DNA from 3 places in the Bradyrhizobium amphicarpaeae genome. Region 2 is predicted to be linked to each of the others. Evidence: riboswitches for the same ligand, from Rfam matches in the RefSeq annotation. Region 2 holds a riboswitch; each other region holds the start of a gene.

Region 1 (3,273 bases), 1.1 Mb from region 2:
TCGCTGTCGGCGCGCGAGGGCGACCGTCCGGCCTGCCGCGTCCTTCGCGATCGCGTCCCGGTCGAAACGTCCGAACTGCCGCTCCACCGCGCGGCCCGCGGCGAGGAAGTCGCCGGCGAGGAGCTCGAGCTCCGCTTCGATGACGGCTCCTCGGTCACCGCGATCTTCCAGGCGTCTCCGATCGTCGACGCCGCCGGTGTATTCCAGGGCGCGGTTTGTGCGGCCATCGACATCACCGAGCGCAAGCGCCAGGAGCGCCATCGCGAACTGCTGGTCAATGAGCTCAATCACCGCGTCAAGAACACGCTGACGACAGTGCAGTCGTTCGCGCTCCAGACCCTGCGCAACGCATCGAGCCTGACGGAGGGGCGCAGGGCGTTCGATGCGCGATTGATCGCCTTGTCGAAGGCACACGATGTGCTGGTCAGGGAAAATTGGGAGGCGGCGGAGCTGAGAGAGGTCGTGACCGAGGCTCTCGCCGCGCATGCCGAGCCGGAGAGTGCGAGGCTCAATTTCGGCGGGCCGGATCTGCGCATGCGGCCTTCGGCTGCACTGGCCATCTCGATGGCGCTGCACGAGCTTGCGACCAACGCCGTCAAGCATGGCGCCCTGTCGAACGGCTCGGGAACCGTCGACCTCGCCTGGAAGGTCGATGATCGTTTCGAGTTGTGCTGGACCGAGCTGGGCGGTCCCGCCGTGGTCCCGCCGTCGCGGCGCGGGTTCGGCACCCGCCTGATTCAGCAAGGGCTGTCGCACGAATTCGGCGGCGCCGACGTCGATCTGCGCTTCGCGCCCGAAGGCGTCGTTTGCGTCATTCGCGCGCAGCTGCATGAAATCCGCGCCACCCTGGGCGGATTAGATATCGCAACAATGGCTGCCGGGAGGCCCTCATGAAACCTGAAACCGATCTCGCTGGCCAGCGGGTCTTCGTCGTGGAAGACGAGTCGCTTGTGATGATGCTGCTCGAGGATTCCCTTGTCGATGCCGGCTGCGAGATCGCGGGCATGGCCTCGCGCGTCGATGACGCGCTCGCGAAGGCGGCTGCGCTCTCGTATGATGTTGCGGTCCTCGACGTCAACCTCAACGGGCGGCAGACTTTCGAGGTCGCGCGCTGTATCGCCGAACGCGGCATACCTTACGTGTTCGCCACCGGTTACGGTCCGGCGAGCTTGCTTGCGGACTTCCGCCACGTTCCGATCCTGCAGAAGCCGTTTCAGCAACAGGACCTGGAGACCGCGCTCCGCCAGGCTCTAGCGGCGCAGAGCGAGCGGAACGAAACCGCTCCCCCCGGCGAGCTTCCGGCCACGCAGACCTGTCCCTTGGCGTAGCCGTCGATTGACTCGCCGAGGCGTTGGCCCCTAAATGACCGGCGACGGTTCTCCTCACGGAGATCAAAAGGGAATGTGGTGCGGGACGTCCCATCGCCGGGACTTGTCTCAACGCCGCGGCTGCCCCCGCAACTGTAAGCGGTGAATCTTTCGTCTCATGCCACTGGGAAACTCGGTCCTGGGAAGGCGACGCAAGGTAACGACCCGCGAGCCAGGAGACCTGCCGTCAGCCGTGGTCACACGCGAAGATGTCGGTCGGGGAGTACAGACATCGGCTTCACCGGAGCAATCCATGGCTCTGCCGTGAAACCTCGTTCGCTGTGACGTGCCACTGACGTCATACCGAGGTTGCCATCGTGTCCCGTGTCGTTCCTGCCGCCAGGCGCCTTGCCGCCGGCCTGCTCGCATCGGTTTCCTTGCCTTCGCTCGATCTGTCTCCCGCCTTCGCCGAGCGGGTCTTGGCCGAGCAGCTGCCACCAATCGAAGTGACCCAGCCCTCCGATCAGAACCGCACGCGCGCAAGGGCAACCGGTGACGGCGAGGCGACCAGGCGCCGGGCGACGGCGGATGTCGCGCCGACGCGACATGGCGCCGGCTCATCCGGCACCGGCGGTGAGGCTGCCGCCGGTAACGGCGGCATCGTCGGGGCCGCCACGACCGTCATCACGGCCGCGGATATCGCGCATTCGCCGTCGCAGACGCTTGCCGAGATCATTGCGACGCAGACGCCGGGCGCCCAGATCACGACGTTCTATGGCGGCCCGATCGCTGCCAAGACCGGCGTGGACCTGCGCGGCTTCGGCGCCTTCGCCACCGCCAATACACTGGTGCTGGTCAACGGCCGGCGGCTGAACGACGTCGACATGGCACAGGTGGACCTCTCCACCATCCCGCTCAATTCCATCGAGCGCATCGAGGTCACGCGCGGCAATTCCGGCGCGGTGCTCTACGGCGACAATGCGGTCGGCGGCGTGATCAACATCGTCACCAAAAATGGCGTCGGCGGACCGCCCGTGAGCGCGCGCATCGAGGCCGGCTTCGGCTCGTTCAACACCCGGCTCGGCAATGTCTCGACCTCGCTCAATTCCGGCCCGTGGTCGACCTCGGTTTACGGCAATACGGTCAGGACCGACGGCTACCGCGACAACAACCGCTATTCACAGCAGAACGGCGTCGGTAATCTCAACTACACCACGCCCGGACTGACCGCGTTTCTCACCGTCACCGGCGACAATCAGGAGCTGCGGCTGCCGGGTGGCCGCACCGTCGATCCCTCGATCGGTCTCGACGAGCTCGCGACCAACAGGCGCGGGACCAGCACGCCATTCAACTACGCCAACCAGCAAGGCTTCAGCGCAACGGCCGGCTTCACCAGGACCCTGGTCAACGGCGTCGATCTCATCGTCGATGGCGGCGTGCGTGACAAGAAGCAGCAGAGCGCGTTCTTCTCCAGCCCGGCGCCGGTTCCGGCCTTCTTCACGTCGACCTATGTCGGCTCCCATCTGACGAATTGGTCGATCACGCCGCGGCTCAGCGTGAAGAGCCTGCTGCTCGGCATGCCGTCGCAGCTTCTGACCGGCATCGACTATTACGATGCGAGCTTTGAGCAGAACCGCGGCGCCGGGCAGGGGCTCGCCGCCTGGCACAATTACGACCTCAGGCAGCAGACGGTCGCGGGTTATTTCCAGCACACCTTGGGTGTAGCGCCCACCACCGACGTCTCCTACGGCGCGCGGGTGCAGACCATCAGCCTTGCGGCACGCGACAATTTCGACCCCGCCGCGCCGTTCAACGCCGACATCGGCGCGCTGCCGCTGACGAGCAGCGAGACCCAATATGCGCTGCATCTCGGGGCCGAGCATCGCCTCAATGACATGGTCTCGCTGTTCGGCCGCGCCGCGCGCGCCTTCCGCACGCCGGACGTCGACGAGCGGCTGTCGTCGGG
Region 2 (3,273 bases):
GGGCATGCCGAGATATGCGCCCCACCAGATCTGCAGGCCTTCCGGATCGAGCGCTTGAAACGCCGTGCCGCCGTCGAGCATCACCACCAATGTATCGACACCTTGCGGCCAGCCGCCTTCGCGCAGGCGCCGCCCCGTCGTGACCAGAAACGGCTCGCCGATGTCGTTGAGCGGCAGCGCATGCGCCGCGCACAGCGCCTGGATCGAGGTGATCCCGGGCACGACCTCGATGCCAGGCAAGGGATTGAGCCGCCGCGCAATGCGCAATGAGGAATCATAGAGCGAGGGATCGCCCCAGATCAGCAGCGCAACCTTGCCCTCGCCTTCGAGATGGTTTGCGATCGTCTGCGACCAGGTCGCTGCAACCGTATCGTGCCAATCGTCCACGCCCTTGCGGTAATCGGCTTCAGCAGCGTCGCGCACGGGAAGATCGAATTCGGCGATGGCTGTCTTGTCGCTGGTGAGCACGCCCGCGCAAATCGTCCGCCTGAGATCGGCGAGATCCGACTTCGCCGTTCCCTTGCGCGGGATCAAGACCAGATCGGCGGCGTTGATCGCTTGAACAGCGGCGCGCGTGAGCTGGTCGGGATCGCCGCAACCGATGCCTATCAGGGAGAGCGTGAGCATCGCGAACGCGACGGGCGGCTCTGCTGGCCGCCCGTTCGCTTGTCTCTCAGGCCGCGTTGTGCAGGCGCGGGGTGACGAGGCCGGGCGCGGTGACGCCGCGCAGCGACTTCGCCAGCGCCAGCACGGCGAGGTCGGCGAGCGGCTCGATCACGATGACCAGTGCGTAAGACGCCGCGAACGTCGCGATGCTCGCGAGGTTGCTCATCGCAAAGCCCGCACCGTAAAGCGCCCAGAACGCTACCCAGGCGATCACGCCGGCCTGATAGGTCGTCGACAGCGCCAGCGCCTGGCGATACTTCAAATCAACATAGGCGGTGTTGCGCGAAATGATCCGCGAGGCGATCGCCTGGATCGCAAACAGCGGCACCAGCAGCGTCGTGACGTTCATGCCATATTGCGGGATGTCAGCGGGCTCGAAGAACACGCCCTGGAGTAGGAGACCGAAAGCAAGGCCGAAGGCCGCGGGCGCCGCGCCGAACAGCAGGAACAATGTCGAGCCGAGGATGAAGTGCACTTCGGAGACGCCGACCGGAAAGTGCGGCAGGATCTCGAAGAAGACGAAGACGAGGACCGTGGTCGCGAGCGTCCGCGCCGCGAACGACGTAACGCCCTGCTCACGCACGGTCTCCACCGCAAGCTTCAGTGCAACGCCGCCCGCGGCGATGCCGGTTGCGTAACTCAACACGAGCTTGGCGCCCGTCACTAGACCGGGTTCGATATGCATGGCTCAATTCCTTCCTGCCGTCACACCCGACGGCCTTGGCCTCAAAACGTGCACGGCCGGTCTCCTGGCTCGCGGTTCCCCGGGATTTCCGGCCTTCCCGGACCTTGCGGCCCAGTGGCTGATCGGAGTCCCTCACCGCTTACAGTCGCGGGGGCGGCTGGGGTTTTGGGCGCCGCAACTGGGTCCGCCCACCCCCATTCCCGATTATGCTCCGGCGCTTTGCGCCGCGTTGAGCACCATGCCCCTCCTGTGTGCCCCTTTCGTCGAGCCTGCGCAAGTGCCGGGCCGATCATGACGGATAATCCCCCGCCAGCGCGCCGAACAGGATCACGGCGGCGGTCGAAGCGGCACCGCCGCGGGCAAGCTGATCGGCGAGTTCGACAATGGTGGTGCGCACCAGCCGCTCGTCGGGACGGCCGAGAGATTCGGCGACCAGCGCCGGGGTATCCGGGGCGAGGCCGTGCGCGACCAGTTTTGCCACAAGCGCCGGAAAGGTGCGTCGGCCCATATAGACCACGGTCGTCGCCTCGGGATCGGCCAGCGCCGCCCAATTCAGGTTCGGCGGCAACTCTCCGGTGGCATCGGCCCCGGTCACGAACTGCACCCGTCGCGAGGTGTGACGCCGTGTCAGGGGAATGCCGGCCTGTGCCGCTGCGGCGCAGGCCGAGGTGACGCCGGGAACGATCTCGTAGCCGATGCCCGCTTCGTGCAGCGTCTCCAGCTCTTCTTCGAGCCGGCCGAAAATGCCGGCATCGCCCGACTTGAGCCGCACCACGCGCACCCCTGTCGCGGCATAGTCGACCAGCAGGCGGTTGACGTGATGTTGCTTGGTCGAGGCACGCCCTGCCCGTTTCCCCACCGCGACGAGATTTGCGCCGGGCCGGGCGAGATCGAGGATCGCGCCGGAGGCAAGATCGTCATAGAGCACGACGTCGGCCTCGCGCAGCCGCGCGGCGCCCTTGAGCGTAAGAAGCTCGGGGTCGCCTGGTCCGGCGGAGATGAAGGAGACGAATCCGCTCACCGGTCCTCCGCAATCAGATGAAAGAACGTGCCGGTGGCGTGGCCACGCCGCGAGCCGGTCTCGGCGATGACCGCGCCGGTGGCATCATGCACCACGGCCAGCGGCATGTCAGGCTGGGCGACGATCGTGGAATAGTGGAATTCGTGGCCGCGCAGGCGTGCGCCGGAACTATGTCCCGGCATCGGCGCGTCCAGCGTCGCGAGGCGATAGCCCAGATGCATGCGGCGCTTCGCAAAGCTGGTCTCCAGGCCAAGCAAGCCCGTCATCTCGTGGCGAATGCCGTCCGCGTCGGTCAAAGCGGTACCCAGCACCATATAGCCCCCGCATTCGCCGTGCACCGGCCGGGTCTCGGCGAAGGCGCGCAAGCCGCTGCGAAAACGCGCACTGGCCGCGATCCTGCCTGCATGGAGCTCGGGGTAGCCGCCGGGGAGCCAACACACATCGGCGCCGGCGTCAGGCGCTTCATCGGCGAGCGGCGAGAATGTCGAGATCTCCGCGCCCCCCACGCGCCAGGCTTCCAGCATATGCGGATAGACGAAGGAGAACGCGGCATCGCGGGCGAGCGCGATGCGCTGCCCCGGTGGCGTCACGTTCGGCCCGTTCACGGCGGGTTGCAGCGACCAGGACGCAGCGCAGCGCAGCACCGCGTCGAGATCGACATGCTCGGCGACGAAACGCGCGGCCTCGTCGATCAGCTTGCCGATCTCGGCCTGCTCTTCGGCCTGCACCAGGCCGAGATGCCGCTTCGGCAGGCTGATCTCGGCATGGCGCGGCAGCGCGCCGAACACGGCAATGCCGGCCTCGTCGAGCGCATGCCGCACGAGAGCTTCGTGGCGCGGGCTGGCGACGCGATTGAGCACGACGCCGGCAAGCTTCACTCCGGGGCGATAATCGCGAAGCC
Region 3 (3,273 bases), 1.4 Mb from region 2:
CATCGACCGGCGCGCTCGCGGTGGCGGCGGCGTCGACCTTGACGCCCGATTGCTCGAGCTTTTCGAGCATGGCCATGGTCACGAAGCCGCCTTGCGACCAGCCGGCGAGGAACAGCTTGGTCGTGGTGAGCTTGAGGTGATCGAGCACGGCGCGGCTTGCGATCAGCATGTCGTAGGTCGCCTGCTGGTGGCTCGCCTTGACCATGTAGCCTTCCGGCTCCGACGACGTTCCCAGCCCGAAATAATCGGCGCCGATCACGGCGTAGCCCTGGCCGGCGAACTGGGCGATCATCAATTGCGTTTCCGGCGACTGCTGCGGAAACGAGGGGACCTCCTGCTTCCCGTAGACGGTGCCGTGCTGATACGACACCATCGGGAACGAGGTGCCGCTGTCCTCGGGGATCGCGAGCAGCCCGGAGGCGATCGTCGGCTTGTTGCCGCGCTCGGGCACGACGGACGAATAGGTCACGCGATAGAGCCGGACGGCATTGCGCGCCGGGCTGTAGGCCGCGGTGATTCCGGCGAAAGCGGGCGTGTCGACCTGCAGGATCTTGTTGAGCTGATCGGCATCCCAGCGCGCGATGCGCTGATATTCGATGCCGGCCGACAATTTGACGACCTGGCCCTCCTGTGCGTGGGCGGAAACCCCCATGAGGAACTGGACGAGAAGCAGGAGAGAGAAACGCCAAGCCGATGTCATGCAGGAGACCCGTCGCAAGAGACCGTGGAATCAGACCGAGGAATGAGCAGGTGACAGGCCTAAGCAGGTTCGGTTGAGATTGTGTTGCACCTGGCCTCGCGCCAAGTTGGAACCGGGCTGTCGAACCGTGCGCGATTGTCGCAGGTGGGTGGGCCACACGTTCGCGGTCTCGCGGCAATGATTTGCCCGAGTTGTGCTCCTCTTCACACCCTCTCGAAAGAAAGGGTGCAGGGAAGGCCGGGCGCCGGCTGGCACCCGTAAAGACCCCCGTGCTCAATGGATGCACACGCAATGCACAGGGGAGACACAGGGCAGCCGAAACCAGGCCTTCCCTGCGCGATGGTCTGACGGCCAATATGCCGCGCTCTCCCGGGAGCCGAACTTTCCTTTTGGCCTCCCTCGCCATTCGAATTGACGATGCCGGTCGCCCGGTTGGGCTCGCGCGCATCTTCGAACAGCTTGACCGTGGCAACGACGGCCAGGACGACGCGGTTTTGCCGTACGCAGGAGCGCCGTTCGTCTTCGCGGTTCGCGCGCGCTCACGAGGTTCTCTCGCCCTGCACGCGCAAGCTCCGCCTTGACGCCGCCCGCGTCCACCGCAATCCCCGCCCGCGCTCGAAACGACGTACGACCGCCCCTCATGTGGGCCGGGACGGCGGACACATACGACAAAACCGAATTTCGGTAAAGTGGAATGTTTTCGAGAGGAAGGCTTGACAGCGGATCTGCTGTTTTGCCCGACGGGCAGCTGGCCTGGACGAACTTCATCCTCCTCGACGTGTTCGGCACTTGCCGTCTGCCCCATCCGGCGACCGGTTCTTGCGACCGGTGGACTTCCGCACTTTGCCCGATGATGGCGCGACGCGCTGATCTGCCTTCGCGAGACTCCCGGTTGACAGCTGTTTGCAAATGAAACTAGGTTGATTGCGACGGTTCTCCTTCGGGAGATCAATAGGGAATACGGTGCGGGGATCTCCCAATGCCGTGGCTGCCCCCGCAACTGTAAGCGGCGAGCCTTCGCCAAATTGCCACTGAGCCTTCGGGCTTGGGAAGGCGGCGACAGGCAACGACCCGCGAGCCAGGAGACCTGCCGTCAGTCGTGGTCACACGCGAGCACATTGGGCGGGGTGTCCTGGTGAGTGTTGAGCTGCCTTTTTCTCGAGGCAGCGGCCAAGCTGAGTTCGCGGTGACGTGCCACGTTATCGCGAGTCCATTGATGACCTCCCAGACAATCTTCGCCCTGCGGCATCGCCGCACGTTGTTCAATTCAGTTGCACTCTCCTGCCTCGCTTGGTCGACCGATGGCTCGGCACAATCCGGCGGATCGCCCCAGACGCTCGACCCCGTGGTGGTGCAGCATACGGCAACGCCGGCTGCGCGCAGCAACCGCCGCGCCGCGGCCGCGCGCTCCGTGCGTTCCCACCAGCAACGCAACGCGGCTGCCAACGCCAATAAACCCGTTGCCGGCTCGACGGGTCCCGTGTTCGCTGCACCGACGCTCAACCTCACCGGGGCCAGCACGGCCGGGAGCCGGCTCGGACTGACGCGGCTGCAGACGCCGGGCAGCGTGGAGGTGATCTCCGCCGAAACCATCTCCGAACGCGGCCAGCAGAACCTCCTCGAGGCCGTGACGCAGAACGCCACCGGCTTCACGGCGAGCCCGGCCCCCGGCAATGGCGGCGTCTCCTTCAACACCCGCGGCTTCACCGGCCTCGGGTCCGTCATGACCTTGTACGACGGCACCCAGCTCTATATCGGCGCCGGGACGGTGACCTTTCCGTTCGATACGTGGTCGACCGAGCGCATCGAAGTGCTACGCGGGCCTGCGTCGGTGATGTATGGGGCGGGTGCGGTGGGCGGCGCCATCAACGTCGTTTCGAAACTGCCCTTGTGGGTTCCCCGCAACCAGGCCGAGATCTCGCTGGACACCAACATGACGCGGCGTATTGCCGTGGACAGTGGCGGTCCGGTCAGCAAGGACGTCGCCTACCGGATCACGGCCTCCGGCAATATGTCCGACGGCTGGGTCGACCGCGACGACACCTCCAATGTCGCCCTTCATGCCGTGATCCAGCTCAAGCAGAACGAAGACGTCACCTGGACGCTGTCTACGGACTATGGTGACCGCCAGCCGTCACGCTACTTCGGCACGCCGCTGATCAACGGCAGGCTCGATGAATCGCTGCGCTTCAAGAACTACAACGTCAGCGACAGCCATATCCGATACCAGGACAGCTGGAATCAGGTGAAGACCGAATGGCAGGTCGCCGACGGAATATCGGTTCAGAACTCGCTCTATTATTTGAACTCCAAGCGACACTGGAAGGACGTCGAAAGCTACGCCTACAATCCCGCCACCGGCCTGATCAACCGAAGCAGTTATATCGAGATTTTTCACGTCCAACAGCAAGTCGGCAATCGCATGGATGCGAAATTCCGCGGGCATGTCTTCGGCATGGCCAACGAGTTCCTCGCGGGTTTCGACGTCAACAGCATCAACTTCACCCACACCAACAATTCGCCCTATGGCGGCTCGTCTTCCGTCGACCCGTTCAATTTCGTTCCCGGCGTAT

What was found. A riboswitch is a leader RNA that binds a small molecule or an ion and turns the genes downstream of it on or off. The one in region 2 is predicted to bind cobalamin.
Region 1: another riboswitch for cobalamin. It lies ahead of CIT40_RS18065 (TonB-dependent receptor); the one in region 2 lies ahead of CIT40_RS12590 (energy-coupling factor ABC transporter permease).
Region 3: another riboswitch for cobalamin. It lies ahead of CIT40_RS06615 (TonB-dependent receptor); the one in region 2 lies ahead of CIT40_RS12590 (energy-coupling factor ABC transporter permease).

What each region holds. Positions count from the first base shown of each region.
Region 1 is NZ_CP029426.2:3,884,999-3,888,271, reverse strand. It holds gene CIT40_RS18075 (ATP-binding protein) at 1-894, shown strand, start outside; gene CIT40_RS18070 (response regulator) at 891-1,328, shown strand; cobalamin riboswitch at 1,357-1,570, shown strand; gene CIT40_RS18065 (TonB-dependent receptor) at 1,685-3,273, shown strand, end outside.
Region 2 is NZ_CP029426.2:2,759,374-2,762,646, reverse strand. It holds gene cobF (precorrin-6A synthase (deacetylating)) at 1-627, opposite strand, end outside; gene CIT40_RS12590 (energy-coupling factor ABC transporter permease) at 674-1,351, opposite strand; cobalamin riboswitch at 1,389-1,607, opposite strand; gene cobA (uroporphyrinogen-III C-methyltransferase) at 1,641-2,372, opposite strand; gene CIT40_RS12580 (cobyrinic acid a,c-diamide synthase CobB) at 2,369-3,273, opposite strand, start outside.
Region 3 is NZ_CP029426.2:1,357,148-1,360,420, reverse strand. It holds gene CIT40_RS06620 (alpha/beta hydrolase family protein) at 1-652, opposite strand, end outside; cobalamin riboswitch at 1,614-1,809, shown strand; gene CIT40_RS06615 (TonB-dependent receptor) at 1,917-3,273, shown strand, end outside.